4 regions of the Sinorhizobium sp. RAC02 genome follow, and region 2 is predicted to be linked to each of the others. Evidence: predicted binding sites of a transcription regulator. Region 2 holds the regulator's gene; each other region holds the start of a gene.
The links. Region 2 encodes LexA, which represses DNA repair genes until DNA is damaged. Its sites were predicted from a motif close to TGTTCNNNNTGTGTTCNG; they were not measured.
Positions count from the first base shown of each region.

Region 1: a site for LexA is predicted at 1,398-1,415, ahead of BSY16_RS10365 (energy-coupling factor ABC transporter ATP-binding protein). Genes of this name have one in related genera too.
Region 3: a site for LexA is predicted at 1,330-1,347, ahead of BSY16_RS24450 (putative DNA modification/repair radical SAM protein). Genes of this name have one in related genera too.
Region 4: a site for LexA is predicted at 2,384-2,401, ahead of BSY16_RS07610 (DNA polymerase IV). Genes of this name have one in related genera too.

Region 1 covers NZ_CP016450.1:2,156,224-2,159,659, forward strand. The annotation lists gene BSY16_RS10355 (hypothetical protein) at 1-186, shown strand, start outside; gene BSY16_RS10360 (winged helix-turn-helix domain-containing protein) at 183-1,379, opposite strand; gene BSY16_RS10365 (energy-coupling factor ABC transporter ATP-binding protein) at 1,573-2,253, shown strand; gene BSY16_RS10370 (energy-coupling factor transporter transmembrane component T family protein) at 2,247-2,852, shown strand; gene BSY16_RS10375 (biotin transporter BioY) at 2,889-3,436, shown strand, end outside.
Region 2 covers NZ_CP016450.1:1,273,526-1,276,961, forward strand. The annotation lists gene BSY16_RS06040 (ComEC/Rec2 family competence protein) at 1-1,048, shown strand, start outside; gene lexA (transcriptional repressor LexA) at 1,149-1,871, opposite strand; tRNA gene BSY16_RS06050 (tRNA-Lys) at 2,172-2,247, opposite strand; gene BSY16_RS06055 (cytochrome c biogenesis CcdA family protein) at 2,474-3,223, shown strand; gene BSY16_RS06060 (AEC family transporter) at 3,355-3,436, shown strand, end outside.
Region 3 covers NZ_CP016452.1:702,773-706,208, forward strand. The annotation lists gene BSY16_RS24445 (MgtC/SapB family protein) at 513-977, shown strand; gene BSY16_RS24450 (putative DNA modification/repair radical SAM protein) at 1,351-2,580, shown strand; gene BSY16_RS24455 (UdgX family uracil-DNA binding protein) at 2,580-3,436, shown strand, end outside.
Region 4 covers NZ_CP016450.1:1,580,357-1,583,792, reverse strand. The annotation lists gene BSY16_RS07615 (calcium-binding protein) at 1-1,083, shown strand, start outside; gene BSY16_RS07610 (DNA polymerase IV) at 1,093-2,379, opposite strand; gene BSY16_RS07605 (DUF3572 domain-containing protein) at 2,503-2,802, opposite strand; gene BSY16_RS07600 (response regulator) at 2,944-3,315, shown strand; gene BSY16_RS07595 (PleD family two-component system response regulator) at 3,325-3,436, shown strand, end outside.

The DNA.
Region 1 (3,436 bases), 880 kb from region 2:
GCCATTTTCACCCCGCGGGGCCGAACGGAAACAGAGGATGACCTCGACGAGCGGCGCTTTTCCGCTGGCAGAGCGGAGCCATCTCTCCAGCTAAAGCCGAACATGGCGGCGGTGCCGCGCGCGCAATCGGCCGCACCATCCTTCAGCCGCGCCGTTCCAGCCAACGCCTTTGGGAAAAGGCGTTAGCCCTCCCCGCGCCACCCATCGAGATACCGCACCTCCTCCACGCCCGAGAACTTCGCCAGACGGGCCAGCTCGGCCTCCAGCTTCTCCAGCCGCCCCGCCGAGGCGCGGACCTTCGGCTCCCACCACAGCCGCTTGACGTCGAGCGTGCCGGCCTTGCGGTCGGCCTTCATGTCGATGCGGCCGACGAGGCGGTCGCCTTCGAGCAGCGGAAAAACATAGTAGCCGTATTGCCGCTTGGGCTCCGGCACGAAGACTTCGATGCGGTAGAAATAACCGAACAGCCGTTCCGTGCGATTGCGGTCACGGATCAGCGGATCGAAGGGCGAGAGCACGCGTAGTCTTGCGGGCGGCTCGGGGATATCGCCGAGGTTTTGCGGAAAGTCGGCGAAAGCATGGGAGGCACGCGGCTTGTCGCCGTCCGCCGTTTCGATGGCGACGGGGCGCAGTTCGTCTCGGTGCGTTTCCACCCAGGCTTTCGCCTCCTCCGGCGAGATCAGCGCCCAGAAGGCGGCAAGCTCGCCATGGGTGGCAAAGCCCAGCCTTGTCAGCGCGCTGCGGCAAGCCCAGTCGACGAAGGCGTCATGTTCGACATCCGGCTCATGGTGATGCGCCGGCACGACCCGTTCGGTAAGGTCATAGACCTTCTGGAAGTTTTCCCGCCGGGCGATCGCCAGCCTGCCGGTGTGCCAGAGAAATTCGAGCGCCGTCTTGTTCGGATGCCAGTTCCACCAGCCGCCGGACTTATGCTCGTCCGTTTTCAGATCGCGCGATAGGACAGGCCCACCGGAGGCGATGCGCTCATAGGTTTCCTCGAATGTGGCGTCAAAACCCTCGCCCTGCCATCTGCGCCACCGTTCCAGGATCGACGCTTCCTTGCGGCGGAAACGATGTTTCCAATAGCGGTAGAATTCACTCGGGATGATGGAGGCATCGTGCGTCCAGTGCTCAAAGAGCTCGCCATCCGTCTCCAGCAGTTCCGTCAGGTGCTCGCGCCGGTATGTCTGGTTGCGCGAGAAGAGGATCTGGTGATGTGCCCGTTCGACGGTGGCGATGCTGTCCACCTGCACGAAGCCGATATCGTGGATGAGCTGCAACAGCCCTGCCTTGCCGAGCAGGCGACCGGGTGGTCCGCTGAGGCCCTGGCGGGCGAGGAAGATGCGCCGGGCCTCGGCATTGGAAAGCAGAATCGTCATGGCTGGATGATAGACACATATTCCCGTTTTGTTCCAGTCATTTTCTGTCGGCGGACATCAGGCCGATGCGAGCTCCTTCAACATTTTCCGTCGATTGTTCAACATTATTGCAGGCACCGACACAAAAGCGCTTCGCAGTTCCCTTGGAATTGCTTATAGGTCCACCACCCATCTGCGAACCGGGACCCCGCTCTTGGACATCGTTTTCTCTGCCGCCACGGTGAGCTATGCCGGACGCACCGCGCTCCAGCCGCTGGATTTACGGCTTGCCGAGCAGCGCATCGGTGTCGTGGGCCTCAACGGTTCCGGCAAGACGACCATGGCGCGGCTGATCAACGGCCTCGTCAAACCGACGACCGGCACAGTGACGGTGGGCGGGCTCGATACGATGGCGGACGAGGTTGCCGCGCGCGGAAAAACCGGCTTCATCTTCCAGAACCCGCAGCACCAGATGATCCTGCCGATCCTCTCCGAAGACATCGCCTTCGGCCTGAAGAATCGCGGCTTCGGCAAGGTCGAGATCGCGGAGAAGACCGAGGCGGTGCTTGCGCGTTTCGGCATTTCGCACCTGGCGCGCCGGCGTGTCCATGAGCTTTCCGGCGGAGAAACGCAGCTTGGCGCCATTGCAAGCGTGCTCGTCACCGGCCCGGAGCTTCTGATCCTCGACGAGCCGACCAACCAGCTCGACCTGAAGAACCGCGCGCTCATCGCGCGCACCATCGAAGGCCTGCCGGAGCAGGTGCTCGTGATCACGCACGACCTTGCGCTACTCGAAGGCTTCGACCGGGTGCTGGTCTTCCACGAAGGGCGGCTTGCCGCAGACAGCGACCCGGCCGAAGCGATCCGCGCCTACCGGGAAATCGCCGCATGCTGAACGGGCTCGACATCGAGGGCACTTCGCTGCTGCATCGCATGCCCGTGCGCGGCAAGCTGATTGTGCTTTTCGTCGCGGCCATTGTGCTCTTCGTTACCTCGGACCTGCGCCTTCTCGTACCCGCGCTTGTGCTGGCTGCAGGGCTCTATCTGTCGACCGGCATCGGCATCCGGGAAGCAGCGCGGCGCACACGGTTCGTGCTGTTCACAGTGCTGATTGTCGCAGTGGCGAACTATCTCTTTCATTCGCTGCATGAGGCGCTCGTCGTGTTTTGCCGCCTGTCCACGCTGGTGCTGCTGGCCGCGGCCGTCACCGCGACGACGGGCATTTCCGCCTTCATGGACGAGATCACCCGGCTCATCACGCCGCTGGAGCGATTCGGTTTCGTGCGGGCGGCGGATGTCAGCCTTGCCGTTGGCCTCGTCATCCGTTTCGTTCCCGAGATTTTTGCGCGCTATCAGGATATCGCCGACGCGCACAGGGCGCGCGGCCTGCCGGTGCGACCGCTTTCCACACTGACGCCGCTCATCATCCTGACGCTGAAGGATGCGGATACGATCGCCATGGCGATTGACGCCCGCGGTTTTCGGCGGCACTAAATGCCAACCCAATTTTGTCCATCCGGGAACCTCGACATGACCACCAGAGACATCGTCCTCGTCGCCCTCTTCGCCGCGATCATCGTGGTACTGGGCCTGCTGCCGCCGATCACGCTCGGTTTCATACCGGTGCCGATCACCGCGCAGTCGCTCGGCGTCATGCTGGCCGGCTGCATCCTCGGCGCCAAGCGCGGTGCTGGCGCCGTGCTGCTCGTCCTGCTGCTCGTGGCGATCGGCCTGCCGGTTCTCTCCGGCGGTCGCGGTGGCCTTGCCATTTTCGCAAGCCCGACCGGCGGCTACCTCGTCGGCTGGGTCTTCGGCGCCCTCGTCTGCGGCCTGATCGCCGAGCGCTTCGTTCGGGAAGACCAGGGGGAGCTTACGCAGTTTCTCGCCTTCCTGGGCGCATCCGTCATCGGCGGCATCGCCGTCGTCTACCTCTTCGGCATTCCGTGGCTCGCCTATGTGAGCGGCAAGGCGTTTTTCCAAACGGCCCTCGCCTCGCTTGTCTTCATTCCCGGCGACCTCATCAAGGCGTTTGTCGCCATGCTGGCCGGCCGCGCCGTGCTTGCAGGTTATCCGCTCCT
Region 2 (3,436 bases):
CGGGCTCATCCTCTCCTCGCTGATCGGCGGCTTTGCGACGCTGGTCTACTCCATTGGCCATTTTCACCGAATCCCAGCCTATGGGCTTGCCGGCAACCTGCTGGCCATGCCGGTGATCAGCACCATCGTCATGCCCTTCGGTCTGATCGCCGTGCTTTTGATGCCCTTTGGCCTCGATGCCATTCCCTTCGCGATCATGGGCAAAGGCATCGAGTGGATGATCACGCTGTCGACATGGGTAGCCGGCTGGAAGGGCGAGATCGTCACCGGCCGCATCCCTGCAACCGCCTTCTTGCTCATCGGCATCGGCAGCGGCCTCGTCTGCCTCCTGCGCACCCGACTGCGCCATGCCGGCACGCTTCTCGTCGTCGTCGGAATCCTTGTCGCCTGCTGGCCCGCTGGAGGCACAAGGCCGGAGATTCTCGTGTCGGAAGATGGCCGCCTGGTCGCCATTCTGCGTGGCGAGAAAGCAGCGACCAACCGCGCACGGCCACCGGATTTCATCTATGCGCAATGGCGGCGCGCCCTTCGCCTCGAAACACTGCTGAAACCCGAGCTACGCAAGACGAGCGGCCTGACAGTCAACATCGAGAAGGAGGACCCTGCCACTACGGCCAGGCAGAAACGACCCCGCCGCGAAGCCGACCGACAGAAGGCCAAGGCGGCCATGGCCGCAGCATTCGATACAGCCCGCACTCACGACAGCTTCATCTGCGAGACAAAAGCCTTCTGTGCCGCCATTTCCCCCAGCGGTTGGCGCATCGTGGCGCTGGAGGACCTCGCCTTCCTCGGTACGGCCTGCGACGGTGCAGACCTCGTCATCGTGCCCGTCGCAATCCGTTTGGAAGCTTGCCGTTCAGGTGCACGCCTCATCACGGTTCGCCATCTGAGGCAAACCGGCGCCCTGGAAATCCAGCCGGCGGCCGATCCCGCAAACTCTGCCCTCTCCGACGCCCTTTTCACCCCGGCTGTTGAAACGCTTCATCGCCCCTGGTCACGACACCGCACCTATGATTGGCGTAGTGGTACCTATGAAGCGAGCGGATGACAGCGCGTCGTGATCTCTCAAGTTCACTCCCCAAGCCTTGGTTTCTCGATGTTTTGCAGGCGTTATTGCTAAACCGCCGCACGCGTTTACGCGACACGCTTTAATGGTAGCGGCGAATAAGCCCGACGAGCTTGCCCTGAATCTTGACGCGGTCCGGTCCGAAAATACGGGTTTCATAGGCCGGATTGGCGGCCTCAAGCGCGATGGATGCGCCCTTGCGGCGGAAGCGCTTCAGCGTCGCTTCCTCGTCATCGACCAGCGCCACGACGATTTCACCGGGATTGGCAGTGTTCGCATTGCGAATGATGACGGTGTCACCGTCGAGGATGCCGGCCTCGATCATCGAATCGCCCTTGACCTCCAGCGCATAATGCTCCCCGCCACCGATCATTTCGGCCGGCACGGTGATTTCATGGGTATTGTTCTGGATCGCCGAGATGGGCACACCCGCGGCGATGCGTCCCATGACCGGCACGGAAACGGAGGAGGGCATGTCTGCCTGGCTCGACGTCCGCTGGGGCGGAGCGGCCGGCACCGGCTGCTTGCCAAGGCTTCCTTCGATGACCGATGGGGAGAAACCGCGCCGCGGCTGAAGGCTGGGCGAATAGGCCTCCGGAAGTTTGATCACTTCTAGGGCGCGGGCGCGGTTTGGCAATCGCCGGATGAAGCCACGCTCTTCAAGCGCCGTGATGAGCCGGTGAATACCCGATTTCGAGGCGAGATCCAGAGCATCCTTCATTTCATCGAACGACGGCGGTATGCCGGATTCCTTCATCCGTTCATGGATGAACAAGAGAAGTTCCTGTTGCTTACGTGTCAACATCGCCGTCCACCCCAGAATCGCGAAACAAATATAGAACATACACTATCTGTTCCATATGTGTTCTGCAAGAGGCCCGCACCTACAGAAGCGTTATGACAGGCAGTGCGCTGAGTAATTGAACGCCTTCGGCGCTTCTTGCCCTTTGTTCTCGGCCGCGGAAGGCGACGCCACAACCTAGCGCATCTCTTGCGAAATGCGAGCCGGTCGAAGCCTTGGTCTTCGCGGGATTACTTGGGACTTTTTTCACCCCATGCGGCAGGCTCGAAAATACTGCAAAAGCCTGGGGGTCAAGGGTTCGAGTGGTGAGCGCGCAGGGATTCGAACCCTGGACCTACTGATTAAAAGTCAGTTGCTCTACCGGCTGAGCTACACGCTCCCAGGCGGTGCGAAGACGCCCCGCGGAAGTGCGCGGAACATAGGCAGGAGGATTTGCCGGGTCAACCCGGAAAATGCGATGAAAAACAGCTTTTGCTGCATTTTGCCGCGTTCTCCAAAAGGTGATTGGCAGGAGAGGGCTTCGGCCGATACTAGGAAGCGCAAATGAAGGAGCGGGCGGGGCGTTTTCGGGCCCGAACCGCTTTCCCGCCGTCGCGGAGTAGCCAGTGTCGATTGCCGATATTTCTCTTCTAAGTGCGCTGCTTGCCGGAGCGCTGTCGTTTCTGTCGCCCTGCGTGCTGCCGCTCGTGCCGCCCTATCTCTGTTATATGGCGGGCATTTCCGTGGATCAGTTTCGCGGCAACGACGCGGTCGCGGTCCGGCGGGATACGCGCGGGGCGGTGCTGCTGGCGGCGTTCTTCTTTACCCTGGGCTTTGCCACGGTTTTCGTGGCGCTGGGCGCCGGGGCGTCGACGATCGGCATGGTGCTGCGCCGGCATCTCGACATCCTGGCGCAGATCGGCGGCGTCATTATCATCCTGATGGGCCTGCATTTTCTGGGATTGCTGCGCATCGGGCTTTTTGCGCGCGAGGCGCGGTTCCAGGGCGGCGGCAAGCCGGCGACGGCATCGGGCGCCTATGTCATGGGACTTGCCTTCGCCTTTGGCTGGACGCCCTGCATCGGTCCCGTCCTTGGGACGATCCTCGGCGTTGCGGCCGCGCGGGAAACGGTCAGCGACGGGGCGATGCTGCTTGCCGTCTATTCGCTGGGCCTCGCCGTGCCGTTCTGGATCGCGGCCGGGTTTTCCGGCGCCTTCATGCGCTTCCTCCTGCGCTTTCGCCGGCATCTCGGCGCGGTGGAAAAGGTCATGGGCGTGCTGCTCGTCCTGACGGGCCTTGCCTTCATCTTCGGCTATATCAGCACGGTCGCCATCTGGTTCCAGCAAACGTTTCCCATTCTCTCGCAAATCGGCTAGAGCATTCCAGCCGAGGCGGTACCGCTTCGGCCTCGGATAATGCGGCTAAAACAAATATCTAGAGCATTTCCGGTGAACCGGGGTTCTAGTCAGGGATATCATCCTCGGCAAGCGGGAGCGCGCCTCGGCCCATGGCGGACATCGTCGGACTCGTCCTGCCGTTCTTCGGCATGATCCTGCTGGGCTATGTGGTCGCCCGGATCACCAAGCAGC
Region 3 (3,436 bases), on a different replicon from region 2:
ACGGAGCGGCATCCTTTGCCGCTCTGTGGGGCCGTACCGTATTTCCGAACGGCTTCTCCACCTTCCGTTTGAGGTGCTTCATGCGGTCGCCTACGGGCGGAGACGCGAGAGGACATTTTCCCTCGCCGCTATGTTCTCCGAGGTCTAACCGGAGACGTGCGGCCAGGTGCAGCCTATTGGTGCGGAGCTCCAGAAAGGCGCGGTTGGCGCGCTCTGCCGGTGAAAGGATTGGGGCGGTCGGAGCGTATTCGGATGGGGAGCTCGGCAAGAAGCACCAGCGCGCGCCGCCCGACGGCCGCCTTCGAAGGTACCAGTTCGGAAAACCGCCGCGATCCTTTCTACCTCCCAGATAAGGCTGTGATTGGACAATGAGCTGGCGTCGGGCTGTCGCGGGAAGGGAGCTATGCCTATGGAACGTTGCCGGTGATAAATAAGACCGATGGAGACCTCCACACCTTGTCCCGCGGGGGTGGGAAGCTATCTAACCTGCAGATTGGCAGAGGGGGGCGTGCTTGACCGAGTGGCTGCAAACGATTGGGGCAAACTTCGACTTCCTTCCGCATCTGGGGTCGCTTCTCTTCGCCTATGTGCTTGCCTTACCGATCGGTTGGGACCGCGAAAAGCACGAGAGAAGCGCCGGCCTCAGGACGTTTCCCCTGGTGGCGATCGCAAGCTGTGGCTTCATCCAGGCCGCGGAACCGCTCATTAGTGGCAACGCTGAAGCCACCGCCCGGATCGTCGAAGGTTTAATCACCGGAATGGGCTTCATCGGAGGCGGCGCCATCCTCGTCGTGAAGGCCAGCGTACGCGGCACGGCAACGGCCGCAAGCCTATGGGCGACGGGCGCTATCGGAACCGCCGTCGGGCTCGGCTCCTTCGACACGGCAATCGTGCTCTCTCTCGTAACATTTCTGACGTTGCGCACCCTCTCAAACCTCAAAGAAGAGGGCAAGGATGACCGCCGGGAGGGCGAATAACGCTCCTGGGTCGCTGATGACGGTGAAATAACCCACGGAGTTTGCTCGTCGGCTATCTCGCATAGGCTTCTTCCATCACTAGCTTTGTTACGCAGGTCTCACCGTCACAAGATTCGCCCTCTGAACGGCGTTCGGTATTCTGCGCGTCGAGTGGCCGACAATCCTGACGAACGCTATCTGCATTTGCCTTTCCGGACTAATCCTCATCAAGACGCTCAGCGCGAAGGCCGCATCGAACGGTTGACACCCTAATCGTGTATCTGCCGCGCCGGCATGCTGCTTCGATGATCTTTGGAGGTCGGTGCTCCGCCCCGCTTCCCCTGAAACATTCTTTCCAATTGACTACACAGGAAAGAACATATAGTGAACATATATGAAGAAATCGCTGCAGCAACGCTTGGCCATCCTGTCGGATGCCGCCAAATACGACGCCTCGTGTGCCTCGAGCGGAACAGTCAAGCGCGACTCCGCTCGAACCGGCGGGCTGGGCTCTACGGAAGGGGCGGGGATTTGTCATGCCTATGCGCCGGACGGGCGGTGTATTTCGCTCCTCAAGATCCTGCTCACCAATTTCTGCATTTTCGACTGCGCCTATTGTATCAACCGCTCCTCCAGCAACGTGGAGCGCGCCCGCTTCACGCCGGAGGAGGTCGTATGGCTGACCCTCGAATTCTATCGACGCAACTATATCGAGGGGCTGTTCCTGTCCTCCGGCATCATCCGCTCGCCGGATCACACGATGGGCGAGATGGTGCGGGTGGCGCGGGACCTGCGCACCGTGCACGGTTTTCGCGGCTACATCCACCTGAAGTCTATTCCCGATGCCGCTCCGGAACTGATCGAGGAGGCCGGGCTTTATGCCGATCGCCTCTCCCTCAATATCGAACTGCCGACCGATGCCGGCCTTGGGCGCTTCGCGCCGGAAAAACGTCCCGAGGGAATTCGCCGCGCGATGGGGGAATTGCGCCGGAAGATCGAGGCGGCCGATGACCCGACCTTGCAGACCAAGCGGCGCAAGCGTTTCGTTCCCGGCGGCCAGAGCACGCAGATGATCGTCGGCGCCGATGGCGCGGACGATGCCACAATCCTGAAAACCAGTGCCCGGCTCTATAGCGGCTACGGGCTGAAGCGCGTCTACTATTCGGCCTTCAGCCCCATTCCCGATGCCTCCCGCGCGCTGCCGCTCATCAAGCCCCCGCTGGTACGCGAGCATCGGCTTTACCAGGCGGACTGGCTCTATCGGTTCTACGGTTTCGGCGTGGAGGAGATCACCGGCGCGACGGGCGGCATGCTGGATCTCGACATGGATCCCAAGCTCGCCTGGGCGCTCGCCAACCGCCAGGATTTTCCGGTTGACGTCAACCGGGCGGAGCGCGAGCGGCTGCTGCGTGTGCCTGGCCTCGGCACGAAGACGGTCACGTCCATTCTCTCCAGCCGCCGGTTCCGGCGTCTCAGGCTCGAGGACCTAGCGCGGCTCGGCGTTTCGCTGCGCAAGGTACGTGCCTTCATCGAGGCGGAGGGCTGGGTGCCGCTGCGGCTCGCAGATCGCGCCGATCTGAAAGCGCTTTTCGCGCCGAAGCCGGAACAACTCTCGTTGCTCTGATGCAGACGATCCCGCTTTCCGGACGAGGCGATTTCTCTGAGTGGCGTGATGCGGCGCGGGCCCTGGCCGCGGCCGGCATTTCGCCCCGCATGGTGGATTGGCGCATCCGTGGCCTAGGCGATGAACTGTTTGCTGCCGATGCGCTGCCGGATTTGCCGAAGCCCGACGAGAGTGCGCCGCCGCTCACCGTGCCGCCCGCGTTCCTGTCCTTGGCCGAGGCAGTCGTCTGTCACACGGAGCCCGGCCGTTTCCACCTGCTCTACAGGCTGCTGTGGCGGCTGCAATCCGACCGCCACCTGCTGGAACTGGACTCGGACCCGGATGTCGCCTGGGCACGGCTGCTTGCCAAGAACGTCAAACGCGACGGCCACAAGATGACGGCTTTCGTGCGCTTCAAGGAGATCGCCGGCCAGATGAACGGTCGGCGGCGCTTCTTCGCCTGGTTCGAGCCCTCCCATTTCGTCGTCGCCCGGACTGCACCCTTCTTCCGCGGGCGCTTTGCCGACATGGACTGGATCATCGCGACGCCGAACGGCACGGCAAGCTGGGATGGCGAAAGGCTGAACTTCGACGCCCGGCCGGGCGAAAATCCTGGTCATGGCGATCCGACGGACGATCTCTGGCGGACCTATTATGCGAGCATCTTCAATCCGGCCCGCCTCAAGCTGAAAGCCATGCAGGCGGAAATGCCGAAGAAATACTGGCGCAACCTGCCGGAGGCGGATCTCATTCCCGGCATGATCGCCAATGCCGAGGCGAATGTGCGGGCCATGGCCGAACAGGCGGCGAAAGATCCGCCGTTGTTTCACTACCGTCTTCAGGAAACGGCGCAGGCCATGCCCAGGATCGAGCCTCT
Region 4 (3,436 bases), 310 kb from region 2:
AAACTGGTGCTGACCGGTACAGGCCTGACGATCGGCGATGGCCTGATCACCGGCGGCACGATCAGCGGCGTCAGCGCACGCAACGAACTGGGGCAGGAAATCTACAAGGTCGCCGGCCTTGCGATCAGGGGCTATGCGTTCCGCGCCGATAATCTCTACGAGGCGAAGGGGCTCCTGCTTGCCGGCAACGACGCCATAACGGGCACTGCCAAGGGCGATGATATCGAGACCGGTGCGGGCAACGACAAAGTCACGGCTGGCGCTGGAGACGACTATATCAAGGATTTCATGGGAGCCGATACCTACGACGGTGGCGCTGACTGGGACGAGGTCGATTATTCGGAGGGTGCTCGCCAACACGGTTGGCTGCCGAGCAAGGGCATTTCGGTGAACATGGTCACCGGTAAGGTGGTCGATGCGTTCGGCTTCACGGACACGCTCAAGAACGTCGAGGGTATTTACGGCACGAACTATGTGGACAAGTTTGTCGGATCGAATGGAGACAACGAATTCGCCGGCTTGGCGGGCAACGATATCATCGATGGCGGCGGCGGCGATTTTGACGGTGTCATGTATCAGCGCGATTACGACCAGGGCGGTAAGGGCAAGGTGCTTGTCGATCTGGTGAAAGGCTACGCGATCGATGGTTTCGGCGACCGGGACACACTCAAGAACATTGAGGAGGTTTCTGGTGGCAGGTCCAACGACACCATTATCGGCAACACGAAGAACAACAATCTGCGTGGCGGCGATGGCAATGACGTCATCAGAGGCGGCGGCGGCGTACAGGACCGGCTGGAGGGGCAGGTTGGCAACGATACGCTCTACGGTACGAAGGGCACCAAGGACTTCTTCGTCTTCCGTGATCGTAGCGACAGGAATCTCGGCACGGACACGGTGAATGCCTTCACGGACGGTGAGGACAAGATCCATTTCCGCAACTTCAGCAAGATCGACTCCCTCTCCGACCTGAAGATCACCCAGTCGGGTGACGACGTGCTCATCACCTTCAGCCATGGCAAGATCATCGTCGACAACATCACGGTGTCGAAGTTTACGGCGGCGGACTTCCTGTTCGAGTAACGAAAGCGCTCAGGACCGGCCTTTACCGAACGTATAGCCGGTCTCGACGCTTGCCTTGCCGAATTTGTCGCGCAGCGTGTTCATCGCGGCCTCTGCCGCCGCGCGGCGTGTGGCGGCGGGGTCGACGAGGTCCGGCGGGTCGGCGCGGCCGGGATCGGCAAGGTCGCTGACGCCGATGCCGATCAGGCGGTATTTCGTGCCGTCCGTTTCCTTGCGCAGAAGCTCCATGCCGGTGCGGAAAATCTTGTCGGCGAGCATGGTCGGATCTTCGAGCTTGCGGTTGCGCGTCCGGCTCTTGAAGTCGGCGGTTTTCAGCTTGAGCACGACCGTATGGCCGGCAATGCCGGACTTGCGCAGGCGCGCGGCGACCTTCTCGCTGAGATGGCGCAGATGCGCGACCAGCGCGTCATAGCCGGAAATGTCGTCGAAGAAGGTGGTCTCGGCCGAAACGCTTTTCGCCGGATCGTTAAGATGCACCTCGCGCTCGTCCTGGCCGCGGGAGAGATTGAACAGCCGCTTGCCCATAACGCCATAGCGGCGCATCAGGTCGGTTTCCTCCATGGTCTGGAGTTGGCCGACGGTGCGGATGCCGTCGCGCTCCAGCGTCTCGGCAAAGGCCTTTCCGACGCCCCAGATCAGGCGCACCGGCTTTTCGCGCAGAAATTCCAATGCCTCGGCTTCGCCGATGACCGAAAAGCCGCGCGGCTTGTTGAGATCCGAGGCGACCTTGGCGAGGAATTTGCAATAGGAAAGCCCGATCGAGATGGTGATGCCGACTTCCTTCTCGACGCGCTGGGCGAATCTGGCGAGCACGCGGGCAGGGGGATCGTGATGCAGGCGCTCGGTCCCCTTCAGCTCCAGGAAGGCCTCGTCGATGGAGAGCGGCTGCACGAGCGGTGTCAGTTCCTGCATCATCGTCCGGATTTCGCGACCGACGCGCACGTATTTTTCCATATCCGGCCTGACGACGACCGCATTGGGACAGGCTTCCAGCGCCTTGAACATCGGCATGGCTGAGCGAACCCCATGGACGCGTGCGATATAACAGGCCGTCGAGACGACGCCTCGTTTGCCGCCGCCGATGATGACGGGCTTGTCTGCAAGGTCCGGATTGTCGCGTTTCTCGATCGACGCATAGAAGGCGTCGCAGTCGATATGGGCGAGCGTCAGGTCGTAGAGTTCGTCATGATAGACGAGACGCGGGCTGCCACAGCCCCGGCAACGGCGCAGTCCGGCGGGCTGCCCGGTCAGGCAGTCGCGGCAGAAGCCCGGAAAATGCATGGTCGCGGTGCTCATGATCGGGAACAAATATTGAACATCGCGACATTACTGCTTAAGTTCACGAGTCTCAACAGTCGCCGAGGCTGAATGCATGACAACGCACAGGCATACGCACATCGGCCTTTTCGGGCCGGGTGGTCAGAAATCGTTGCTGCCATACGGGCCCGAAAGGATCGCGTGGGCACGCACGACCGCTTCCGGCTGCGCACCCGTCGCTGCGCTGAACGCCAGCAATGTCGGCTCATGCTCCATCAGGAAATCGACGATGCCGGCGAGGAAAGCGGGATCGTTCACGGCGTTGCGGACCTCGGCGGGCGCGACACCGGTCAGGGCCAGGAAACGAGAGAGCAATTCGGGCTCGCCAGCAAGCCAACCGAGGATGGCGACGGCGGTAGCCTCCGCGTCTTCTGTCGCGGGTGTATCTTTTTGGCTTTTCATCGTTTTTCCTCGGGAAATTTACCTTTTAATCAACCAAGTGACGCTAACGTACTCGCAGTCGGGCTGGGCGATTTCGGCTTTGCCGCAACTTATCGATCTCCCAAAAGGTTGCAAGGCCGGCGAGAGGAACAGGGACGCACGATGCCCAAACAGGTGATGATTGTCGAGGACAACGAGCTGAACATGAAGCTCTTCCGGGACCTCATCGAGGCATCCGGATATACCACGATCCAGACCAGGAATGGTATGGAAGCCCTTGATCTTGCGCGAAAATACCGACCTGATCTGATCCTGATGGACATTCAGCTTCCAGAAGTTTCCGGCCTTGAGGTCACCAAGTGGCTGAAGGAAGACGACGAACTGCACGTCATTCCGGTGATTGCCGTCACGGCCTTCGCCATGAAGGGCGACGAGGAGCGTATCCGCCAGGGCGGCTGCGAGGCCTATGTCTCCAAGCCTATTTCGGTGCCGAAGTTCATCGAGACCATCAAAACCTATCTCGGCGACGCGTGAGGCCGGCCAATGACAGCGCGCATTCTCGTCGTCGATGATATTCCCGCCAATGTGAAGCTGCTCGAAGCACGGCTGCTTGCGGAATATTTCGACGTGCTGACTGCCGACAACGGCTACGATG